3 regions of the Trujillonella humicola genome follow, and region 1 is predicted to be linked to each of the others. Evidence: predicted binding sites of a transcription regulator. Region 1 holds the regulator's gene; each other region holds the start of a gene.
The links. Region 1 encodes LexA, which represses DNA repair genes until DNA is damaged. Its sites were predicted from a motif close to TCGAACANNTGTTCGA; they were not measured.
Positions count from the first base shown of each region.

Region 1 (7,261 bases):
CCGTTCCCGCACGGCGCGGGAACCCGCCGGCCCGATCGCACCCGCCCGGCGCCGGTCGCCGCCGCCCACGGAACGGGCCGCGCGGCCGGCCGCACGGTGTCACGGCGCGGCGGCGGCGCGCCTCCCGGGCGGACGCGCGACCGGACCGCCGCGCGTTCGCTCCCCGGTCGCCCGGGCCCGGCGACCCCCGAACCGGGCCCACCCTGCCGGCCGGACGGGACTGCACCTCCGCCGTGCAACCGTCCGCAGACCCCTGCCTCGCGCACCGTGCCCACTCCCGCGCCTCCTCCACGACGGCCACCGCGCACCGGCGGCCCATCGAACAGCCGTTCGAATCGAACGTCTGTGCGATGTCTACCGCACCCCGCCGACAGGAGCGAGCCCGACACGGTCGACTTCGAACATGTGTTTGAGAAGCCGGCCCGAACGCGCTACCGTCCGGGCACGCCTCCGGAACGGCCGGGCGAGGACCGCGGCCGGGCGAGCGGGGCGGACGGACGAGCCGTCACCGGACGGCCGGCGAGGAGGAGACGTGGCGGGCAGCAGCGGGACGTCGGGGGGGCGCGGCGGGTCGCGCCGCGCGGGCGGCACGGCGACCGGCACGCCGTCGGCCCCCACCGCGGAGGTCCGGACCTTTCCGGACCGGGGCGAGGCCGGCGATGGTCTGACCCAGCGGCAGCGGCGCGTCCTGGAGGTCATCCGCGACTCGATCGACCGCCGCGGATACCCGCCGTCCGTACGCGAGATCGGCGAGGCGGTGGGCCTCTCCTCGGCCTCCTCGGTCGCCCACCAGCTGTCGGTGCTGCAGAAGAAGGGCTGGCTGCGGCGCGACCCCAACCGCCCCCGCGCCCTCGACGTCCGGCTCCCCGGCGAGATCGCCGCCGCCGGTGCGGCCGCGCCGCCTCCGCCGGTCGCCGAGGACGCCGCGAGCCCGGCGCCGACCTACGTGCCGCTCGTGGGCCGGATCGCCGCCGGCGGTCCCGTGCTCGCCGAGCAGGCGGTCGAGGACGTCTTCCCGCTGCCCCGCGAGCTGGTCGGCGAGGGCACGCTCTTCATGCTCAAGGTGAGCGGCGACTCGATGGTGGAGGCGGCCATCTGCGATGGCGACTGGGTCGTCGTCCGGCAGCAGCCGACCGCCGAGAACGGCGAGATCGTCGCCGCGATGATCGACGGCGAGGCCACGGTGAAGACCTACAAGCGCAAGGACGGCCACGTGTGGCTGCTGCCGCACAACCCGGCCTACGAGCCCATCCCCGGCGACGACGCGACGGTGCTCGGCCGTGTGGTGACGGTGCTGCGCCGCGTCTGACCTGGAGCCCGGCCGGGTGAGGTCCGGCGCTGGGGTCAGCTGCGGGTCGGCCCGGCCGGCGGCGTGCTCCGGCGGCGTCGCCGGCCCACGAGCCACATGATCGCGGTCGCCAGGGCGGCGGCGAGGAGACCGGCCGTGAGCGGGGAGACGCCGTCCTCGGTCTCGGTGAGGACGTCGGCCAGCGAGCCGTCCGGCGCTCCGGTGGCGCCGGCCGGCGCGGTCGTCGTCGGCACCGGGACGACGCTGACGACGCTCGGGAGCCCCTCGCTGGCCACGACGACCGCGGTCCCGTCGGCGGAGAAGCTGATCGCCTCGCCCTGCGGAGACTCGGGCAGAGCGACGCGGACCGGATCGCCCGCCAGCGCCCCGACGACGTCGGAGCCGGTCAGCGGCCACACGTAGGCGTCGGTGTACGTGCGCAGCGCCAGGGCGGAACCGTCCGCGGCAACCGCGCCGCCGGTGACCAGCAACTGACCGGCCCGGCCCACCGGCCCGCCCGGGGTGCCGGTCAGGGTGAGGTCCACCGAGGCGACCTCGACCAGCCCGACGGTGCCGTTGGGCTCCAGTGCAGCCACCGGCCGGAAGACGTCGCTGGAGCCGAGCACCTCCTTGGTCACGATGTAGGGAGTGCCGTCGGGGGCCAGCAGCAGCGCCTCGGCGTCGTGCGGGCCGTCGGGGTAGGTCAGCCGGTGGACGGCGGTGGAGCCGTCCGGGCGCAGGGCGATCAACGCGACCGTCTCGCGGGTGCCGGTGTTGTCCCCGGTGTCGGCCAGCCAGACCGTGCCGTCCGTCCCGACCGCGAGGTCCTCGGGGTCGAAGGGATCCACGTCCGCCTCGTGCACGCGGATCACCTGGCAGGCCGGGTCGAGGGCGAAGACCTGCACGAGGTCACCGCCGTCGTTGATCGCGAGCATGGTGCCGTCCGCCCCCACGACGAGGCCGGACAGCTCCGTCAGCCGGGGATCGGTGATCTCGCACTGCGTGGTCGCCGGCGCGGCCTCCTCGGCGAGCGCGGCCGGTGCGAGCGCGACCGAGGAGCACAGGACCAGCGCCGGCCCGCCGACGGTCAGGAGGGCGGCAGCGAGCCCCGCGCCGGCCGAGCCTCGGGACGCGCCGGAGCCGTCACGGCGACGCTGGACCCCCGTGGTCCGATCGGCGCGGTGCGGCACCTACCCAGCGTGACAGGACCAGCGCGTCCACCGCGTGAACCACGCCCAGCAGGACGACACCCACGGCGGCGCCGGCGACCGCGTCGCTGACCCAGTGGAAGTTCAGGACGATCATCGCCAGGCCGCACAGCACCGGGCCGACGACCGCGAAGAACCACAGGATGCGCTGGGCTCGCGCGGGCAGACCGAACTCGACCGCCTGCCAGCGCGCCACCCCCCACAGCAGCACCGCGTTGGCCACGTGCCCGGAGGGGAAGGACTCGCCGTCGGGATGGTGCAGGAACTGGCCGCCAGCGAAGGCAGGCGCGGTCCGGCCGATCCCCCACTTCAGCTGGTAGACGACCACGCTCAGCAGCACCAGCGCGAGCACCACGCGCAGCAGCGGCACGACGGTGCGGTACCGAACGAGGAGCCAGCCGACCAGGCAGGCGAGGACGAGCAGCATCGTGCCCCGGCCGCCGATCTGGGTGACCAGCCACAGCGGCTGGTAGGCCGCCGAGTCACGCAGCCCCCACTCCGCCACCTGGTCGGACACCCGGTGGTCCACCCGCTCGGTCAGCCCGTGCCCCAGGAGGTCGAGCGTGAGGAGGGCGGCCACGGCGACCGCGATGAGGACCGCCCACCACGTCGGCCGGCCGGCGGACACGACCGGAGGGTGCTCGGGCACCGGTCGCCGGAGCATGGCCGGGAGGGAGCGCCGCACCACGCCGCTGGTCACCGGGTCACGGTACCCGGCCGTGACCCGATCGTGACCTCGGCCGGGCCGGTGCGCCGCTGCACGGGGTGGCCGGGTCAGGCGACCGGGCCGGCGAACTCCCCGAGGGCCGCGGCGAGGGCACCGTCGACCCGCGCGGCCAGCCGGGTGCCGCCGGACTCGTGGCTCTCGCTGAGCACCTCGCCGTCCCGGTGCACGCGGGCCACCAGGTCGCCGCGGTCGTAGGGCACCAGCACGTCCACCTCGATCTCGGGGTGCGGCAGCCGCGCGGCCAGGATCTCCCGCAGCCGCTCGATGCCCTCCCCGGTGCGCGCCGAGACCCACACCGCGCCGGGCAGCGCCTGGCGGAGGGTGAGCACGTCCTCCTCGGTCATGGCGTCGACCTTGTTCACCACGATGAGCTCGGGGACCGACGAGGCGTCGATCTCCTGGAGGACGACGTGGACGGCGTCGATCTGGCCGACCGGGTCGGGATCGGACCCGTCGACGACGTGCAGCAGCAGGTCGGCGGCGGCCACCTCCTCCAGGGTCGACCGGAAGGCGTCGACCAGCTGGTGCGGCAGGTGGCGCACGAAGCCGACGGTGTCGGTGAGGGTGTACTCGCGGCCCTCCTCGGTCTGCGCGCGGCGGACCGTGGGATCGAGAGTGGCGAACAGCGCGTTCTCCACCAGCACGCCCGCGCCGGTGAGCCGGTTGAGCAGGCTGGACTTGCCGGCGTTGGTGTAGCCGGCGATCGCCACGCTCGGCACGGCGTTGCGGTCGCGGTTGGAGCGCTGGGTCTGCCGGGCGGTCGCCATGCCGGCGATCTCCCGGCGCAGCTTGCTCATCCGCGAGCGGATGCGCCGCCGGTCGGTCTCGATCTTGGTCTCGCCGGGACCGCGGGTGCCGATGCCGCCACCACCGGCGACGCGTCCACCGGCCTGCCGGGACATCGACTCACCCCAGCCGCGCAGCCGCGGGAGCATGTACTGCATCTGCGCCAGCTCGACCTGGGCCTTGCCCTCCCGGCTGCTCGCGTGCTGGGCGAAGATGTCGAGGATCAGCGCCGTCCGGTCGACGACCTTGACCTTGAGGATCTTCTCCAGGGCGTTCAGCTGGCCCGGGGTGAGCTCGCCGTCGCAGATCACGGTGTCGGCGCCGGTCGAGGCGACGATGTCGCGGATCTCGGCCGCCTTGCCGGAGCCGACGTAGGTGCCTGCGTCGGGGGTCGGGCGCCGCTGGCTGACGGCCTCGAGCACCTGGGATCCGGCCGTCTCGGCCAGCGCGGCGAGCTCGGCCAGGGACCGGTCGGCGTCGGCCTGCGTGCCCTCGGTCCACACCCCGACCAGCACCACGCGCTCGAGGCGCAGCCGGCGGTACTCGACCTCGGTGACGTCGGCGAGCTCGGTGGACAGGCCCGCGACGCGGCGCAGCGCGCCGCGCTGCTCGAGGTCGTAGCTCCCGGTGGTGTCGTCGGGCTCGTCCCAGCGGCCGGCCGGACGCACGGCCTCCTCGGCGGGCGGGGTGGCGCCGGCGGCACGCTCGGCGCGGTCCTGCGCGTCGGCGAGCACGGCGCGGTTCTGTGCGGTGGTCATCGGCTCCAGCGTGGCATGCCCGTTCCGCCCGGGCACCTGAGTTGTCTCTTCCGTGGAGATCACTGCTCGTGTCATCGGTGGGTACAACGCCGGCGGAGCCCGCATGCATCCCGCCCCCGTGCGGGTAGGGCCGTCCCGACAGGGAGAGGACACCGGACACGAGGAGGCACCCGTGAGCACCAGCAGCAGCGAGGGGCTGGACGACCCGGGCCGCGACCCGGCAGGGCTCGACCCGCCGCGCAACCCGTTCGGCGGCCCGGACCAGGACACCGGCCGCGGACGGCCCCGGGGCACCGGCAACGTGGGTCCGGCGGACAAGCCCGAGGCGCCGACCGACGAGCCGGAGACACGGGCGGACACCCCCGACCGGCCCTGATCGGGGGAGCGGGTCAGGGCCGGTCGGCCGGCCCCTCCAGCCACTCGGCGGTGAGCTCGCCGACGGCGACGACGGCCGCCGGGCCGCGCAGCACGGTGGTCTGCGGCGAGACGTCGACGGTCAGCCGGCCGCCGGGGACGTCGACCACGACGGTCCCGGCGGCCGCGCCACCGGCGACCAGTGCGGCGTAGGCCGCGGCGCACGCACCGGTTCCGCAGGAGCGGGTCTCCCCCACCCCGCGCTCGTGCACCCGGAGCCGGACGTGCGCGTCGGCGCCCTCGACGTCCCGGCCCTCGGCTGCCCCGCGCAGCACGGTCACGAGCTCGACGTTGACGCCGTCGGGGAACAGCGCCGGGTCGACCTCCGGCCGGCCGGAGAGGTCCAGCGCGTCGAGGTCGACGTCGGTCAGGCAGGCCAGGTGCGGGTTGCCCATCGACACCGCGAGCCCGTCGAAGCGGTGCCCGCCCACCTCGGTCGAGCCGCGGCCGAACTCCCGGGCCGGGCCCATGTCGACCCAGTAGGTCCCGTCGTCCCCCGCACCCACCCGGCGCGGTCCGCCCCGGGTGCCGATCCACACCCCGTCGGCGCACGCGGCCCGGTCGAGCAGACCCTCGGTGACCAGCACGTGCAGGAACAGCCGCACGCCGTTGCCGCACATCTCGGCCAGGGAACCGTCGGCGTTGCGGTGGTCCATGAACCACTCGCAGCGGTCGAGGTCCTCGCCGAGCACCGCCGCGGCGTCGGGGACGTGGATGCTGCGCACGACCCGCAGGACGCCGTCCCCACCGAGGCCGGCGCGGCGGTCGCAGAGCCGGCGGACCATCGCGGCGTCCAGCCGGTCCTGCGGCCAGCGGTTGCCGTCGGGGTCGGGCAGGACGACGAAGTCGTTCTCCGTGCCGTGCCCCACCAGGACGCGGTCGTGCGTGCTCACGGGTCCTCCTCGCCGGCGCCCGCCGGTCGCGTGCGCGGCGCTGCTGTGCTGCTGCACGGCTCACCGCCGCGCACCCGGTCCAGGGTACGGCCGGTGATCACCGCGGCGACGGCGTCGGCCAGGTCGGGCCGCCCCGCGTCGAACCAGCTGGTCGCGGGGTCGCGCCGGAACCAGGAGCGCTGACGGCGCACGAAGCGCCGGGTGGTGGTGACGGTGCGCTCCCGCGCCCCCGCGGCGGAGAGCTCGCCGTCCAGCTGGGCGAGCACCTGGGCGTAGCCCAGCGCCCGGGACGCGGTGGGGCCCTCCCGGAGCCCCTCGGCGGCCAGCGCCTCCACCTCGGCGACGAATCCGGCGGCCCACATGCGGTCGACCCGGCGGGCGATCCGCTCGTCCAGCTCGGCCGGCTCCCGGTCCAGCCCGACGACCACGGCCGGGTAGTGCGGGCGGGGCTCGGGCAGCGAGGCGCGGAAGGGCCGACCGGTCAGCTCCACCACCTCCAGGGCGCGGACGATCCGCCGGCCGTTGCCGGGCAGCACCGCCGCGGCCGCGGCCGGGTCGACCGCGGCCAGGCGGGCGTGCAGCGCGGCGGGCCCCACCTCGGCCAGCTCGGCCTCCAGCCGGGCGCGCACCTGCGGGTCGGTCCCGGGGAAGTCGAGCTCGTCGAGGACCGCGCGCACGTACAGGCCGGAACCGCCGACCAGCAGCGGGAGCACGCCGGCCGCCCGGAGGCGGTCGATCTCGGCGCGCGCGCGGTCCCGGTACTCGGCCACCGACGCCGGCTGCCGCACGTGCCACAGGTCGAGCAGGTGGTGCGGGACGCCGCCACGCTCGGCGAGGTCGGGCTTCGCGGTGCCGATGTCCATGCCGCGGTAGAGCTGCATGGAGTCGGCGTTGACGACCTCACCGCCCAGCCGCCGGCACAGCGTGACGGCCAGGGCGGTCTTGCCCGTCGCCGTCGGCCCCACCACGGCGACCACCGGCGGTAGCGCCGGACCGGTCACGGTGCCGTCGGCGACGCCGTCGGGGCCGCCGTCCAGGACGCCACGAGGTAGCCGACCCCCAGCGGTGCCGCGTCGTGGTGCAGCCGCGCGGTGACCGTGCGGCCCTCGACCACCTGGCCCACCGCGCGCCACACGGGCACCCCGGCGGCCAGCAGCCGCTCCCCCTCCTCGGCGTCCAGGGCGGCG
Region 1 is NZ_JBJNRJ010000032.1:492-7,752, forward strand. Features, by position in the region: gene lexA (transcriptional repressor LexA) at 533-1,309, shown strand; gene ACK586_RS15765 (SMP-30/gluconolactonase/LRE family protein) at 1,345-2,478, opposite strand; gene ACK586_RS15770 (phosphatase PAP2 family protein) at 2,432-3,196, opposite strand; gene hflX (GTPase HflX) at 3,271-4,767, opposite strand; gene ACK586_RS15780 (hypothetical protein) at 4,940-5,143, shown strand; gene dapF (diaminopimelate epimerase) at 5,157-6,074, opposite strand; gene miaA (tRNA (adenosine(37)-N6)-dimethylallyltransferase MiaA) at 6,071-7,075, opposite strand; gene ACK586_RS15795 (class III extradiol ring-cleavage dioxygenase family protein) at 7,072-7,261, opposite strand, start outside.

Region 2 (7,261 bases), on a different contig from region 1:
TCCGACCACATCGCCGTCGACGGCGTCCGCCTGGAGCTGCGTGACGACCGCGTCACCTACGCGCTCAACAAGCCCGCCGGGGTCATCACCGCGATGAGCGACGACCGCAACCGGGCGACCGTCGGCGACATGGTGGGCGACCTCGCGCCGGGGCTGGTGCACGTCGGCCGGCTGGACCAGGACACCGAGGGCCTGCTGCTGGTCACCAACGACGGCGAGCTCGCCCACCGGCTGGCCCACCCCTCCTACGAGGTGAAGAAGACCTACCTGGCGCAGGTCTCGGGCTCGGTGCCGCGCGACCTCGGCAGGCGGCTGCGCCGGGGCGTGGAGCTCGAGGACGGCCCGGTGGCGGTCGACTCGTTCACGGTCGTGGACACCCACGCCGGCCAGTCGGTGGTCGAGGTGGTGCTGCACGAGGGGCGCAAGCACATCGTCCGGCGGCTGCTGGCCCACGTGGGGCTGCCGGTGTCGCGGCTGACCCGCACCGCGATCGGCCCGGTGAAGCTGGAGCGGATGCGGGTCGGCTCGATCCGCCGGCTGACGCGGGGCGAGGTCGGCCGGCTCAACGAGCTCGTCGGGTTGTGACCCGGCCGCCGGCTCAGCCCAGGGGAGCGATCCCCCAAGTGCCGGTGGCCGACTCGCCGGGCTCCAGCCGGCGCACCCCCTCGCCGGTGGCGAAGGCGTTCGGCGGGCAGGTCATCGGCTCCACCGCCAGACCGCGGCGGCGCCGGTCCCGGCGCATCGCGTCGCCGGTGTAGAGCTGGAGCCAGCCGTAGGCGTCGTTCAGCCACACCGCCGCGCCGGTTCCGTCGGGACCGGTGAGCCGCACGTGCGCGAGGCCCCGGTCGTCGCGGGCCAGGTCGGTGAAGGCGGTGTCGAGGACCAGGCCGCCGATCCGGCGCCCGGCGCGCAGGTCCACCTCCGTCCCGGCCACCGGGGAGGCGCCGGTGGGGATGCCGCGGGCGTCGGTGTCCAGCCGGGTGGCCGCGGGGACGACGAGCGTGCACTCGTCCAGCAGCCGGCCCGGCCCGGCCGACAGGTAGGGGTGGTGACCCTCGCCGTAGGGCAGCGGCACCTCGCCCTCGTTCGTCGCGGTGGTGGTCACCCGCAGCCCCGCCTCGCCGAGCTCGTAGGCCACCTGCACCCGCAGCGTGAAGGGGTACCCCGGCTGCGGGTGCAGCAGGTGCTCGAGCGCCACGCGGTCGCGGGCCCGGTCGACCGGCGTCCAGGCCACGAACCGCAGCAGGCCGTGGATGGCCGTCGCGCGGGCCGGCTCGGTCAGGGCCAGTTGGTGCTCGACGCCGTCCCAGCGGTACCGGCCGTCGGCGATCCGGTTGGGCCAGGGCGCCAGCACGTGGCCCCGGCTGCCCTCGTCGGCGGTCTCGGTGACGGCGTAGCCGTCGAGCAGCTCGCGGTCGCCGTGCCGGTAGCCGCGCAGCCCGCCCCCGACCTCGACCACGGTCACGGTGGCGTCGCCGGAGGCGAGGACGAACTGCTCCCCGGTGGGTGGGATCGGCACGGGCAGCTCCTCGGGGACGCCGGGCGGGGGTGGCGGCCGACGGCGGCGACCGCCCCCGGACCGGTCGAACCTAGACTCGACCGGGCCCCGTCGTCCGCGGGCCCCGCGAGCCGTCCGGCCGTGAGCACCGCAGCGAGGAACGAGCGAGGACCGGAGCGGCCGCGCAGCCGATCCCCTGTCCGAGCACGAACGAGGAGTGTGCATGGCCGTCCGAGCCATCCGGGGCGCGACGCAGGTCGACGCCGACGACCGGGACGAGGTGCTGGCGGCCACCCGCGAGCTGGTGAGCACCGTGATGGAGCGCAACGGCCTCGACAGCGAGCAGCTCATCAGCATCCTGTTCACCGCCACCCCCGACCTGGTGTCGGAGTTCCCCGCGCTGGCCGCCCGCGAGCTCGGCCTCGGGGATGTGCCGCTGATGTGCGCCACCGAGATCGACGTGCCGCACGCGCTGCCGCGGGTGCTCCGGCTGATGGCGCACGTGGAGACCGACCGGGCGCGGGCCGACATCGCCCACGTGTACCTGCGCGGCGCGACCGCCCTCCGCCGGGACATCGCACAGTGAGCACCGGTTTCCGCGGGCAGGTGACGCTCGACGGGCCCTCGGGCACCGGCAAGTCCAGCGTCGCGCGTGCCGTCGCCGCCCGGCTCGGCGCCGCCTACCTGGACACCGGCGCGATGTACCGGGCGGCGACCGTCGCCGTCCTGGACGCCGGGGTCGACCCAGAGGACGCCGCGGCGGTGGCCGCCGTCGTCGCCGGCGCGCGGATCGAGGTGGGGACGGCGGCCGGCACCGAGCTGGTGCGGGTGGACGGCGTCGACGTCGCGGTGCGCATCCGCGGCGCCGAGGTGACCCGCGCGGTGTCGGCGGTCTCGGCGGTGCCCGCGGTGCGCCGGCAGCTGGTCGACCAGCAGCGCTCGCTGGTGGCCGCCGCGGACGCCGTGGTGGTGGAGGGCCGCGACATCGGCACCGTGGTCCTGCCGGACGCGACCTGCAAGATCTACCTGACCGCGGCGCCCGAGGCCCGCGCCGAGCGGCGCGCCCTGCAGCTGGGCCTGACCGAGCCCGCGGAGGTCGCCGACCTCGCCGCCGACCTGCGCCGCCGCGACGAGTACGACAGCAGCCGCGCGGACAGCCCGCTGCGACCGGCAGCCGACGCGATCGTCGTCGACAGCACCGACCTGGACCGCGGCCAGGTGGTCGACCGGGTGGTCGAGCTGGCGCACGAGTCGGTGGGGGTGGCGCGGTGACCGAGGAGGGGACCGGCGCGCCGCTGCCGGTCGTGGCGGTCGTCGGACGGCCCAACGTGGGGAAGTCGACGCTGGTGAACCGCGTGCTGGGCCGGCGCGCCGCCGTCGTCCAGGACGTGCCGGGCGTGACCCGCGACCGGATCTCCTACGAGGCGCTGTGGAACGGCAAGCGGTTCACCGTGACCGACACCGGCGGCTGGGACCCCAAGGCCGAGGGGCTGGGCGCTTCCATCAGCCGGCAGGCCGAGTTCGCGATGCGCACCGCCGACGTGATCGTGCTCGTCGTCGACAGCTCGGTCGGTGCGACCGACACCGACCTGGCCGCGGCGCGGATCCTGCGCCGCAGCGACCGGCCGGTGATCCTCGTGGCCAACAAGGTCGACGACGAGCGCAGCGAGGCCGGCGCGGCCGAGCTGTGGTCGCTGGGGCTCGGGGAGCCGCAGCCGATCAGCGCGCTGCACGGCCGGGGCGCCGGTGACCTGCTCGACATGATCCTCGACGCGCTGCCCGAGGCGCCGCGCGAGCAGGAGCACGAGGGCGGCCCCCGCCGGGTGGCGCTGGTCGGCCGGCCGAACGTGGGCAAGTCGAGCCTGCTCAACCGGCTGGCCAAGGAGGAGCGGTCGGTCGTCGACTCGGTCGCCGGCACCACCGTGGACCCGGTCGACTCGATCATCACCCTCGGCGGGGAGGAGTGGCGGTTCGTCGACACCGCCGGACTGCGCCGCAAGGTCAACACCGCCAGCGGCATGGAGTACTACGCCAGCCTGCGCACCGAGGCCGCGATCCAGGCCGCCGAGGTCGCCGTCGTCCTGCTGGCCGCCGACGAGGTGATCAGCGAGCAGGACCAGCGCGTCATCACCCAGGTCATCGAGTCCGGCCGGGCGCTCGTGATCGCGATCAACAAGTGGGACCTGCTCGACGAGGACCGCCACCACCAGCTCGAGCGCGAGGTCGAGCGCGACCTCGCCCGCGTGCGATGGGCCGGCCGGGTCAACATCTCGGCCATGGGCGGGCGGGGCGTGGGCAAGCTCGCCGACCACCTGCGGGCGGCGCTGGCCTCCTGGGAGACGCGCGTCCCGACCGCGGAGCTCAACCAGTACGTGCGCGCCCTGGTGCAGGAGACGCCACCCCCGGCGCGCGGCGGCCGGGCGCCGAAGATCAAGTACGTGACGCAGGCCGACGTCCGGCCGCCGCGGTTCGTCGTCTTCTCCACGGGTTTCCTGGAGGCGGGCTACCGCCGCTTCCTGGAGCGCAAGCTGCGCGAGAGGTGGGGCTTCGCCGGCACGCCGATCGAGATCTCGGTCAAGGTGCGCGAGGGCCGGGAGAGCGAGCGGCGCAAGAGCCTCTGACCGGGCGGCGATGACTTCCGCGGCCGGGGCGGGTCGAGTACGACGAGAACCACCGATCGCGCCCGGGAGGCAGTCATGACCGCACCGCAGACGTCCACGCTCGAGGTCCCCGGGGCGCTGCTCGCCTACGACGTCCGCCCCGGGGACGGGTCCTCGGCCGAGCCGCCGCTGCTCGTCCTCGGCTCGCCCATGGCGGCGTCGGGTTTCGGCACGGTCGCCGGGATGTTCCCCGAGCGGACCGTGGTCACCTACGACCCGCGCGGCGCCGAGCGCAGCCGGCGGACCGACGGCGCGGCGGTCTCCACACCCGAGGAGCACGCCGAGGACCTCGCCCGGCTCGTCGAGGCGGTCGGCGGCGGACCGGTCGACGTGCTGGCCACCAGCGGGGGAGCGATCAACGCGTTGGTGCTGGTCTCGCGGCGCCCGGAGCTCGTCCGCACCCTCGTGGCCCACGAGCCGCCCGCGGTCGCGCTGCTGCCGGACCGCGAGGAGGCCACGGCCGCCTGCCGGCACGTGTCGCAGACCTACCAGCGGTCCGGCTTCGGCGCCGGCATGGCGGAGTTCATCCGGCTGGTCATGCACGCCGGCCCGATCCCGGCGGACTGGGCCGACACCCCCGCCGACCCGGCGGCGTTCGGGCTGCCGACCGAGGACGACGGCTCCCGGGACGACGTCCTGCTCGGGCAGAACATGGACACCAACCCCGTGCACGAGTTCGACCTCGACGCGCTGCGGGCCGCGTCCACGCGCATCGTGCCGGCCGTGGGGGCCAACTCGGCCGGGACGCTCGCACACCGCGGCGGGGAGGCCGTGGCGCAGGCGCTGGGGACGGCCGCCGTGGTGTTCCCCGGCGACCACGGCAGCTGGACCGACGGCGGCCACGGCGACCCGGCCGACGCCACGGCTTTCGCCGCGCGGCTGCGCGAGGTGCTCGGCGTCGGGATGATGCGTGAGGCACCGGTCGGGGGCTGACCGGCCGCCGCCCCGGCGCGGGGACGGACGGCCGGTGCGGTAACCTGCTCAGGCAGCGAACGGGTGCGTGCGAACCACCCGCCGCTCGGGCTGTAGCGCAGCTTGGTAGCGCACCTGACTGGGGGTCAGGGGGTCGCAGGTTCAAATCCTGTCAGCCCGACAGTGTGATGTCGTACGACGGAGGCGGGTCGCCCGGGTGGGCGGCCCGCCTCCGTCGTCCCGGTGCCGGGTGGACAGCACCGGAGCACGGTCCCGCGCGGGGGCTCAGCGGGCGTAGGGGAAGAAGCCCCGGCCGGTCTTGCGGCCCAGCAGGCCTGCGTCGACCATCCGCAGCAGCAGCGGGGGAGGCGCGTAGAGCGGCTCCTTGAACTCCTCGTACATCGACTGGGCCACCGCGGCGGTGGTGTCGAGCCCGATCAGGTCGGCGAGGGCGAGCGGACCCTGCGGGTGCGCGCAGCCCTGCACCATGCCGGCGTCGATGTCCTCGGCCGTGGCGAAGCCCGACTCCAGCATCCTGATCGCCGACAGCAGGTACGGGATCAGCAGCGCGTTGACGATGAACCCGGCGCGGTCCTTGGACCGGATCGTGGTCTTGCCGAGCCGCTTCTCCGCGAAGTCGGTCACCGCGAACAGCGTCTCGTCCGAGGTGAGCAGGCTCGCGACGACCTCCACCAGCGGGAGGACCGGCGCCGGGTTGAAGAAGTGGACGCCGACCACGCGCTCGGCCCGTCCGGTGACGCTGGCCATCTTCACCAGCGGGATGGACGACGTGTTCGACGCCAGGATCGCCTCCGGGCGCAGGATCGCGTCCAGGCGGCGGAAGAGGTCGAGCTTGAGGTCCTCCACCTCGGGCACGGCCTCGATGACGAGGTCCGCCGACGCGGTGGCCTCCAGGTCGGTGACCACGTCGATCCGCTCGAGCGCGCGCCCGGCCTCCTCACCGGAGAGCCGGCCGGCGCGCGTGGCGCGCTGCACCGATGCCTCGATCCGCGACCGGCACCGGTCCACGCTGCCCGGGTCGGCCTCCACCAGGACGACCGAGCTGCCGGCGCGGGCGCAGACCTCCGCGATGCCGGCGCCCATCGTGCCGCCCCCGATGACCCCTACGCGGTCCATGCGTCTCCTCGTGCTCGTGTACGTGGACGTCCACGCATCTCGCCGGGGAATTTACCTGGACGTCCAAGCAACATGGCCCCGGGTCGGGTCCCGGGGCCGGCCTCCAGCGGCCGGCCCCGGCACGGAGCACCGCTCGATCAGGAGGACTGGCGCCATCTCCGGCCGTCGCGGGCGGTCAGCGACGAGGCCTCGGGCGGCCCCCAGGTGGCCGCCTGGTACAGCGGGATGGGGCCGGGGTGGGCGGCCCAGTACTTCATCACCGGGTCGACGATGCGCCAGGACCGGCCGACCTCGTCGGCGCGGATGAACAGGGTCGGATCGCCGATCAGGGCGTCGAGGATGACCCGCTCGTAGGCGTCGGGGGACTGCTCCTCGAAGCTGTGGTACGAGAAGTCCATGGAGGCCTTCTGCACGCGGAAGGCGTGCCCGGGCACCTTGGCGCCGAAGCGGAGGCTCAGCCCCTCGTCGGGCTGCACCCGCACGATGAGCGCATCGGGCTCGAGGTTCCCGCTGGTGCCGGGGAACAGCGGCAGCTGCGGCGGACGGCGGAACTCCATCGCGACCTCGGTGACCCGGGCCGGCAGCCGCTTGCCGGTGCGGACGTAGACCGGGACGCCGGTCCAGCGCCAGTTCTGCACGCGCAGGCGCATCGCCACGAACGTCTCGGTGGTGCTCAGCGGGTCGACGCCCGGCTCCTCCCGGTATCCCGGCATGAGGTCGTCGCGGGTCCCGCCGCGGCTGTACTGGCCGCGCACGGTGTTCACCGCGATCTCCTCCTCCTCGTCCAGCGGGTGGATGGCGCGCAGCAGTTTCACCTTCTCGTCGCGGATCGCCTCGGCGTGAAAGGAGGTGGGGGGCTCCATGAGGAACAGCGACAGCACCTGCAGGACGTGGTTCTGGACGATGTCGCGCATGGCGCCGGTGGTCTCGTAGAAGCCGCCGCGGTCGCCGACGCCCAGGGTCTCGGCGACGGTGATCTGCACGTTGTCGACCCAGGTCCGGTTCCAGATCGGCTCGAAGATGGAGTTGGCGAACCGGAGCGCGAGGAGGTTCT
Region 2 is NZ_JBJNRJ010000008.1:96,290-103,550, reverse strand. Features, by position in the region: gene ACK586_RS06820 (pseudouridine synthase) at 1-585, shown strand, start outside; gene ACK586_RS06815 (aldose 1-epimerase family protein) at 599-1,519, opposite strand; gene aroH (chorismate mutase) at 1,722-2,084, shown strand; gene cmk ((d)CMP kinase) at 2,081-2,770, shown strand; gene der (ribosome biogenesis GTPase Der) at 2,767-4,119, shown strand; gene ACK586_RS06795 (alpha/beta fold hydrolase) at 4,195-5,091, shown strand; tRNA gene ACK586_RS06790 (tRNA-Pro) at 5,178-5,251, shown strand; gene ACK586_RS06785 (3-hydroxybutyryl-CoA dehydrogenase) at 5,356-6,207, opposite strand; gene zwf (glucose-6-phosphate dehydrogenase) at 6,345-7,261, opposite strand, start outside.
Region 2: ACK586_RS06815 (aldose 1-epimerase family protein) is a predicted target of LexA. The motif match lies at 1,687-1,702, and genes of this name have one in related genera.

Region 3 (7,261 bases), on a different contig from region 1:
CTCGTCCGGGCGCCGGACCACGTGCACGTGCACCCGCCGATCGGCCCCGAGCGGTGGGTGGCGGAGCTGTCGCGGTACGACGCCGGCTGGCTGCACCGGTTCGACAGCGTCAACGGCGGTGACCTGCGGCTGGCCTCCTGGGACGACCTCAACTCCCCCGCGCGCCTGCCGGTCTGCCTGGCGGCGGGACTCCCGCTGCTGCAGCAGTCCAACCCCGGGTCGCTGGTGTCGGTGGAACGGGTGCTCCGCGCCGAGGGCACCGGTCTGCTCTACCGCGGCCCGGACGACGTCGCGGACCTGCTGGCCGAGGAGGTCCGCACCCGCGCCGGTGCCAGCGCCGCGCTGGCGGTACGGGAGCGGCACACCTTCGACGCGCACGCCGACCGGCTCGTCGAGCTGTTCCGCTCCGTCCTCCGCTGACGCTCTCCTGAGCTCCTGGGACGACACGTCGACATGGCGGCATGGCGGCATGGCGGCATGGCGGCACGGCGACGAGACGGCATCGCGACGAGACGGCACGGCGACACGACGGCAGGGCGACATGGCGGCATGGCGACGAGTCCTCCTGTCGGGGAGATCGGGATGTCGGTCGACCGCGCCGGTCGGTGGCCGGGAGCCGGTCGGGCGATCAGTACGGCGGCGGGTCGCTGCCGTGGTCCAGGGGCGGGCTGTCCGGGCCGATCCGTGAGCGCCTGATCAGCTCGCGGATGCCTGGTGCCCGCGGTCGCGGTCCGGGCTCCGGTCCGCCCGCTGCAGCTCCGCCGGTGTCGGGGTCGTCCGGTGGGTCCGGTGGGTCCGGTGGGCGCAGTCCGGGAGGGCGGGTGCTGCGGGTGATCCCCGACGGGGTGGTCACCGTGAGCGTGCCGTCGTCGGCCAGGGCGAACTGCCAGCCCTGGGCGAAGGTCTTGAGCCGGTGGTGGCTGCGGCAGAGGCAGCAGAGGTTGGCGCAGTCGGTCTCGCCGCCGCAGGCGTGCGGCACGACGTGGTCGGCGTCGGCCCAGCCGACCCGCTGCCCGCAGGTGGGGAAGCGGCAGGTGCGGTCGCGGGTGTGCACGAACCGCTGCTGCGGCCGGCTCGGGGTGTAGCCGTCGACCCGCTCGGGCCGGCCCAGCACCGCGCACGAGCAGTCCTGGTCCCGGTGGTCGGGGCAGCCGCGGCGGGCGAAGGCACGCAGCTGGTCCAGCGTGCAGGTGGCCAGCAATGCACCGTCGTCGTCGGTCAGTCCGAGGGTGACCGACCCACCGGCCGGCGCACGCAGCCCGAGCGCGTCCAGGCGGTGCAGCAGCTGCCGCAGGTGGGCGCCGGTGACCACGAGTCCCGACACCTCCCCGGCCTGGTCCGAGGCGCCCTCGAGCGCCGACAGGGAGGCGGTGATCTGCAGGTTCGCGGTCACCGGCGGCAGGTCCGGGTGCCAGAACCGCAGCACCGTCGCCAGCCACATGCGGGTACGCAGCTGCCCGATCGGCCGCGGGTCGCCGTCGGCCCTGGCCAGGCGGGCCAGCTGGTCGATCACGCTGTACGCCGCGGCGGCCTCGTCGGCGGGCAGGTCGACGGCGACAGTGGCCATCCCCTCCCGGGTGGACGGGTAGATCCGCACGTCGGCGGCCTTCTCCGCCTCCTGCCTCGCCTTCTCCGCCTGCTTGGGTGCGTACTCCAGCAGCAGGCCCGCGGCCCGCTCGCGCAGCCGGCGCAGCGACAGGTCCGCCGCCTCGGGCAGCAGCGCGGCCTCCACCCGGCGGGACACACCGGGGTCGGCGTGCTCGAGCACCTCGGCCAGCAGCTTGGCCCGCGGCTCGTCCAGCTCTCCGGCGGCCAGCGCGGCGAAGGTCCCCGGCAGGTTCGTCCGCCACGTCCAGGCCCGGATGGCCAGGTTCGCCGCCGTCCCCCGCCCGCAGTTGAGCACCAGCCCCAGCTCGGCGGGGAAGAACTCCGAGATCCCCGGCAGCGCCCGCTCCGCCGACCAGCCGGCCCGGGACCCGCGAGCGCCGGCCGGCGGGTCCTCGCCGTCGGGTGACTCGTCGGCCAGCCCGCACACCAGCTCGGCCTCGTAGGCAGCCAGCCGCGCCCGCTCGGCCACCAGCCGCTCCAATGCCAGCGCCTTCTCCGACCGCGTCAGCAGCTCGACCGGCAGCCGCGACACCGACCCGGGAACGTCGAGCAGGCACTCGACCAGCGCACGCTCCACGCGCGACTGCGACTCGACCGCCGGCGACATGATCCGAACATACGTTTGAGGTACGACATTTCTCGCAAGACGGCACCGCTGCGCGGCCACCGGTCCACAGTGCGGGCGTCCCCCGGACGTTGCCGGTCATGCAGCACCGGCAACGTCGGGGGTACGCCCGCAAGGTGCGCGGGCAAGGGCGCGACCCTGGCCGGCGGGGGCGGGGGTGGCCAGGCCCCCGCCCCCGGCGGAGCTCTCAGGAGGTGTGGTGGACCTCCTGCAGGGCGTGCACCGGTGTCGGTATCCCCTCGTAGCGGGCCTTGAGCTGCAGCGCGAGGTAGAGCGAGTAGTGCCGCGACTGGTGCAGGTTGCCGCCGTGGAACCACAGCCCCTCCTGCTGGGTGGGCTTCCACATGTTCCGCTGCTCGCCCTCCCACGGACCCGGGTCTTTCGTGGTGTCCGAGCCCAGCCCCCACACCTTGCCGACCCGGTCGGCGACCTCGGGCGAGATGAGGTCCGCCGCCCAGCCGTTCATCGACCCGTACCCGGTGGCGTAGACGACGAGGTCGGCCGGCAGCTCGGTCCCGTCGTCGAGCACGACGGCGTCCTCGGTCAGGCGGGTGACCTGCCCGTGGACCAGCTTCACGTCGCCGTTTGCCACCAGGTCCGCGGCGCCCACGTCGATGTAGTAGCCGGAGCCGCGGCGCAGGTACTTCATGAACAGCCCGGACCCGTCGTCGCCCCAGTCGAGCCAGAACCCGGCCCGCTCGAGCCGGTCGTAGAAGTCGGCGTCGCGCTCGCGCATCTGCTCGTACAGCGGGATCTGGAACTCGTGCATGATCCGGTACGGCAGCGAGGCGAAAGTCAGGTCGGCCTTCTCCGTGGTCATGCCGGCGGCGACGGCCTCCTCCGAGTACAGCGCGCCCAGGCCGATGTCCATGAGCGTGTCGCTGCGGACGATGTGCGTCGACGAGCGCTGCACCATCGTCACGTCCACGCCGTGCTCCCACAGCGCGCCGCAGATGTCGAACGCGGAGTTGTTGCTGCCGACGACGACCACCCGCTTGCCGGCGTAGGCGTCCGGGCCGGGGTGCTGCGACGAGTGCTGCTGGTCGCCGCGGAACACGTCCTGCCCCGGGATCTCGGGCACGTTCGGCTTGCCGGACATCCCGGTCGCCAGGACGACGTGCCGGGGCCGCAGCGTCAGCGGCTTCCCCTCCCGCTCGACCTCGACCGTCCACTCCCCCGCCTCCGGCGAGTACGTCGCCGAGCGCGCCACGGTGCTCGGCCAGTACGGGATCTCCATCACCCGCGTGTACGACTCGAGCCAGTCGCCGATCTTGTCCTTGGGCGCGAACACCGGCCAGTTCTCCGGGAACGGCACGTAGGGCAGGTGGTCGTACCAGACCGGGTCGTGCAGGCACAGCGACTTGTACCGGCCGCGCCACTGGTCGCCGGGCCGCGGGTGCTTGTCGACCACCAGCGAGGGGACGCCGAGCTGCCGCAGCCGCGCGCCGAGCGCGATGCCGCCCTGCCCGCCGCCGATCACCAGGACGTAGGGCTGCGTGGCGACCCCGAGCTCGGCCTCCTCCTGCTGCCGCCGCTCCAGCCAGGTCAGCCGGTCGCGGTGGACCCCGTGCTCGGCGCCGAGCGGACGGCGGGGCCCGCGCGGCTCCTCGTGCCCCTTCAGCTCGTACAGGGTGGTCAGGAAGGTCCAGGCGCGCGGCTCGCCGTCCTCCTCGACCAGCCGCACCAGGCCCTTGCCGCGGCCGACCGCCGTCTCGAAGGTGAACCAGGCGGTGGTGACGCCGCCGGCCTCGTCCGGTGGCTCGCTGACCGCGAAGCCCGTCGGGTCGGTGCGGTCCAGCGTGGCGGTCAGCAGCTCGCGGACCCCGTCGCGGTCCTCGACGGTGGTGATGTTCCAGGAGAAGGCGATCAGGTCGCGCCAGAAGCTGGTGGTCGCGAACATCCCGGTGGCCCGCTCGACGTCGCGGGCGCGCAGGGCGTCGGCGAACGCGGCGAGCCACGACTCGGCGCGCTGGGCGGCCGTGGCGGGGGGCGCGTCCAGTGTCTGCGTCATGGCATCTCCTCACTAGGGTGTGACCGGCAGCACACCGCCCGCGGAGCGGCGCCGGGAGGGTTGCACCCGATTGCAGGAGGGGACGCCGGTGGGCGACTTCGGGGCGATCAGGCCCGGCACCGATCTGTCCACGCACGCCCGTGCGCTGCGGCGGGTGCACGACGCCGTGCTCGCTGGCGGCCGCCCCCCGATGCGGCCCCGGGCCGTGGTGGCACGCTCCTGGCAGCGCGTGCTGGGCGCCGGCCTGGACCCCGGCCGGGCCAACGCCCGCGACCCGCTCCCCGCGGCGGAGTGGGAGCGCCGCCGCCGCGAGTCCCCGCTCGACGCCGTCATCGGTGAGCTGCGGCAGGTGCTCGGCAGCGTCGCCGACGCCTCGCGCTTCCTGCTCGTTGTCACCGACGCCGACGGCGTGATCCTCTGGCGGGAGGGCGCGGCCGGCGTGCGGCGGCGGGCCGACGACCTCGGCTTCAGCGAGGGTGCGCTGTGGACCGAGTCCGCCGTCGGCACCAACGCGATCGGGACGGCGCTCGCGGAGGGCGCCCCCGTGCAGCTGTTCAGCGCCGAGCACTTCGAGCAGGCCCAGCACGCCTGGTACTGCACCGCCTTCCCGGTGCACGACCCGCGCACCGGCGACCTGCTCGGCGTGGTCGACGTCAGCGGGCCGGCGCTCACCCTGCACCCCGCGCTCACGGCGCTGGTGGAGACGGCGGTGCGGCTGGCCGAGGCCCAGCTGTGGCGGCACCACGAGCTGCGGCTGGAACGGCTGCGGCGCTCGGCGGAGACCGTGCTGGCCACCGTGCGCGGTCCGCTGCTGCTGGTCGACGAGCACGGCTGGGTGGCCTCCCACGTGGGCGTCGCCGTCCGCGAGCGGGTGGAGGTGCCGCGGGCGGGGCACGCCCTCGCCGTCCCCGGGCTGGGCCTGTGCACGCCGGAGCGGCTCGGCGAGGGCTGGCTGGTCCGGCCGCGCGGGGCCGGGCGGCCGATCGAGGCGACGCTCGTCCGGGGCGACCGGCCGGTGCTCGAGGTCCGCGCCGACGGCGAGCCCTGGCGGGCGGCGCTCTCGCCGCGGCACGCCGAACTGCTCGCCCTGCTGGCCGCCGCGGGGCCGTCCGGGTTGTCGGCGGGACGCCTGTCGGCCCTGCTGTTCGGCGATGCCGGGCACGTGGTGACCGTGCGTGCCGAGGTGTCGCGATTGCGGCGGGTCGTCGGTGCGCTCGTGGCCACCACCCCCTACCGGCTGGCCGACGGCGTCCGCCTGGAGGTCCGCCCGGCCGGCTGATCCACCGCGCGGTCAGCGGGGCGTGTCGGAGTCCTCGGAGCCGGACCGGCCGCCGGACCGGTGCCGCATCCTGGCCACGACCCGCTCGGGCAGGTGCGCGTGCGGCAGGTGCACGTGCGGCAGGTGCAGGTGCGGCAGCCCGAGGTGCGGCACGCCGACCCGCCGTGCGCGGCCGCGGGGCCGCGCGGCCCGGCGCCCCCGCACACGCAGCGAGGGCGACGCCCGCCCGAGCCGGCCCCGTCCCGCGCCGGGGCCGACCGCCACGCCGACACCAGGGTCTCGGCCTGCCGGCGGCGGACCGCGGCCTCGCGCCGGGCCGCCCGTTCCCGGGCGGCCCGGGCACGGCGCTCCGAGCGCGCGGTGTTGCCCCGTGCCAGCCAGACGACGACGGCGGTGGCCGCGGCGAAGCCGACGACCGAGACGACTCCCCACTCCATGACGGCCCCTCCTCTGAGGCCGTCGCGCCGCACCGACCCCGGGCGCGCGACGATGGCGTCAGGGTCCCGCGCGTGGGTCGGCACCGCCAGGCAACCGGTCGCGCCGGGGCCGCGACGCGCCGTGGGACACGCCGACCCCGATGGCCGGACATCGATGCTCGTCGATACGATGCGCGTCGATGGACACCGACGAGCCGGCCGACGCCTGCTGCACCCCTGCCGACGGCACCGCCATGAGCGCCGACCGCGCCGCCGAGGTGGCCGCGCTGCTCAAGGCCCTGGCCGACCCCGTGCGCCTGCGGCTGGTCAGCCTCATCGCCTCGACCGGCAGCGGCGAGGCGTGCGTGTGCGACCTCAACGCCGCCTTCGCGCTCACCCAGGCCACGGTCAGCCACCACCTCAAGGTGCTGCATACCGCCGGCGTGCTCGACCGCGACAAGCGCGGGGTGTGGGCCTACTACCGGGTGCGGCCCGAGGCGCTGGCCGCCGTCGCCGACGTCTTCAGCTCGCCGAGCCTGGCCGGAACGGCCCCGGCCCTCGCGGGGACGACGGCGTGAGCGACGTCGTCGGCGAGACCGCCCGCGCCGGGACCGAGGCGCCGGTCCTGCAGCGGCTGTCCCCGCTCGACCGGTTCCTGCCGGTGTGGATCCTCGCCGCGATGGCCGCCGGTGTGCTGCTGGGCCGGCTCGTGCCCAGGCTGGACGAGGCCCTGGAGGCCGTCGAGGTGGGCGACATCAGCCTCCCGATCGCCGTCGGCCTGCTGCTGATGATGTACCCGGTGCTGGCCAAGGTCCGGTACTCCGAGGTGGACCGGGTCACCGGCGACCGGAGGCTGCTCGCCGCCAGCCTGGCGCTGAACTGGCTGCTCGGGCCCGCGCTGATGTTCGCCCTGGCGTGGCTGCTGCTGTTCGACCTGCCCGAGTACCGCACCGGCCTGATCATCGTCGGCCTGGCCCGCTGCATCGCGATGGTGCTGATCTGGAACGACCTCGCCTGCGGTGACCGGGAGGCCGCCGCGGTGCTGGTCGCCATCAATTCGGTGTTCCAGATCGTCGCGTTCGCCGCCCTGGGCTGGTTCTACCTCCAGGTGCTGCCCGGGTGGCTCGGCCTGGAGACGACGTCCGCGGAGTTCAGCACGTGGGCGATCCTGCTCAGCGTCCTGGTCTTCCTCGGCATCCCGCTCGTGGCCGGCTTCCTCACCCGCACCCTGGGTGAGCGGGCGAAGGGCCGGGACTGGTACGAGAGCCGGCTGCTGCCCAGGATCGGGCCGATCGCGCTCTACGGCCTGCTCTTCACGATCG
Region 3 is NZ_JBJNRJ010000022.1:52,493-59,753, forward strand. Features, by position in the region: gene ACK586_RS13145 (glycosyltransferase) at 1-420, shown strand, start outside; gene ACK586_RS13150 (HNH endonuclease signature motif containing protein) at 629-2,215, opposite strand; gene ACK586_RS13155 (NAD(P)-binding domain-containing protein) at 2,421-4,244, opposite strand; gene ACK586_RS13160 (GAF domain-containing protein) at 4,333-5,523, shown strand; gene ACK586_RS13165 (hypothetical protein) at 5,536-5,676, opposite strand; gene ACK586_RS13170 (metalloregulator ArsR/SmtB family transcription factor) at 6,140-6,517, shown strand; gene arsB (ACR3 family arsenite efflux transporter) at 6,514-7,261, shown strand, end outside.
Region 3: ACK586_RS13150 (HNH endonuclease signature motif containing protein) is a predicted target of LexA. The motif match lies at 2,219-2,234, and genes of this name have one in related genera.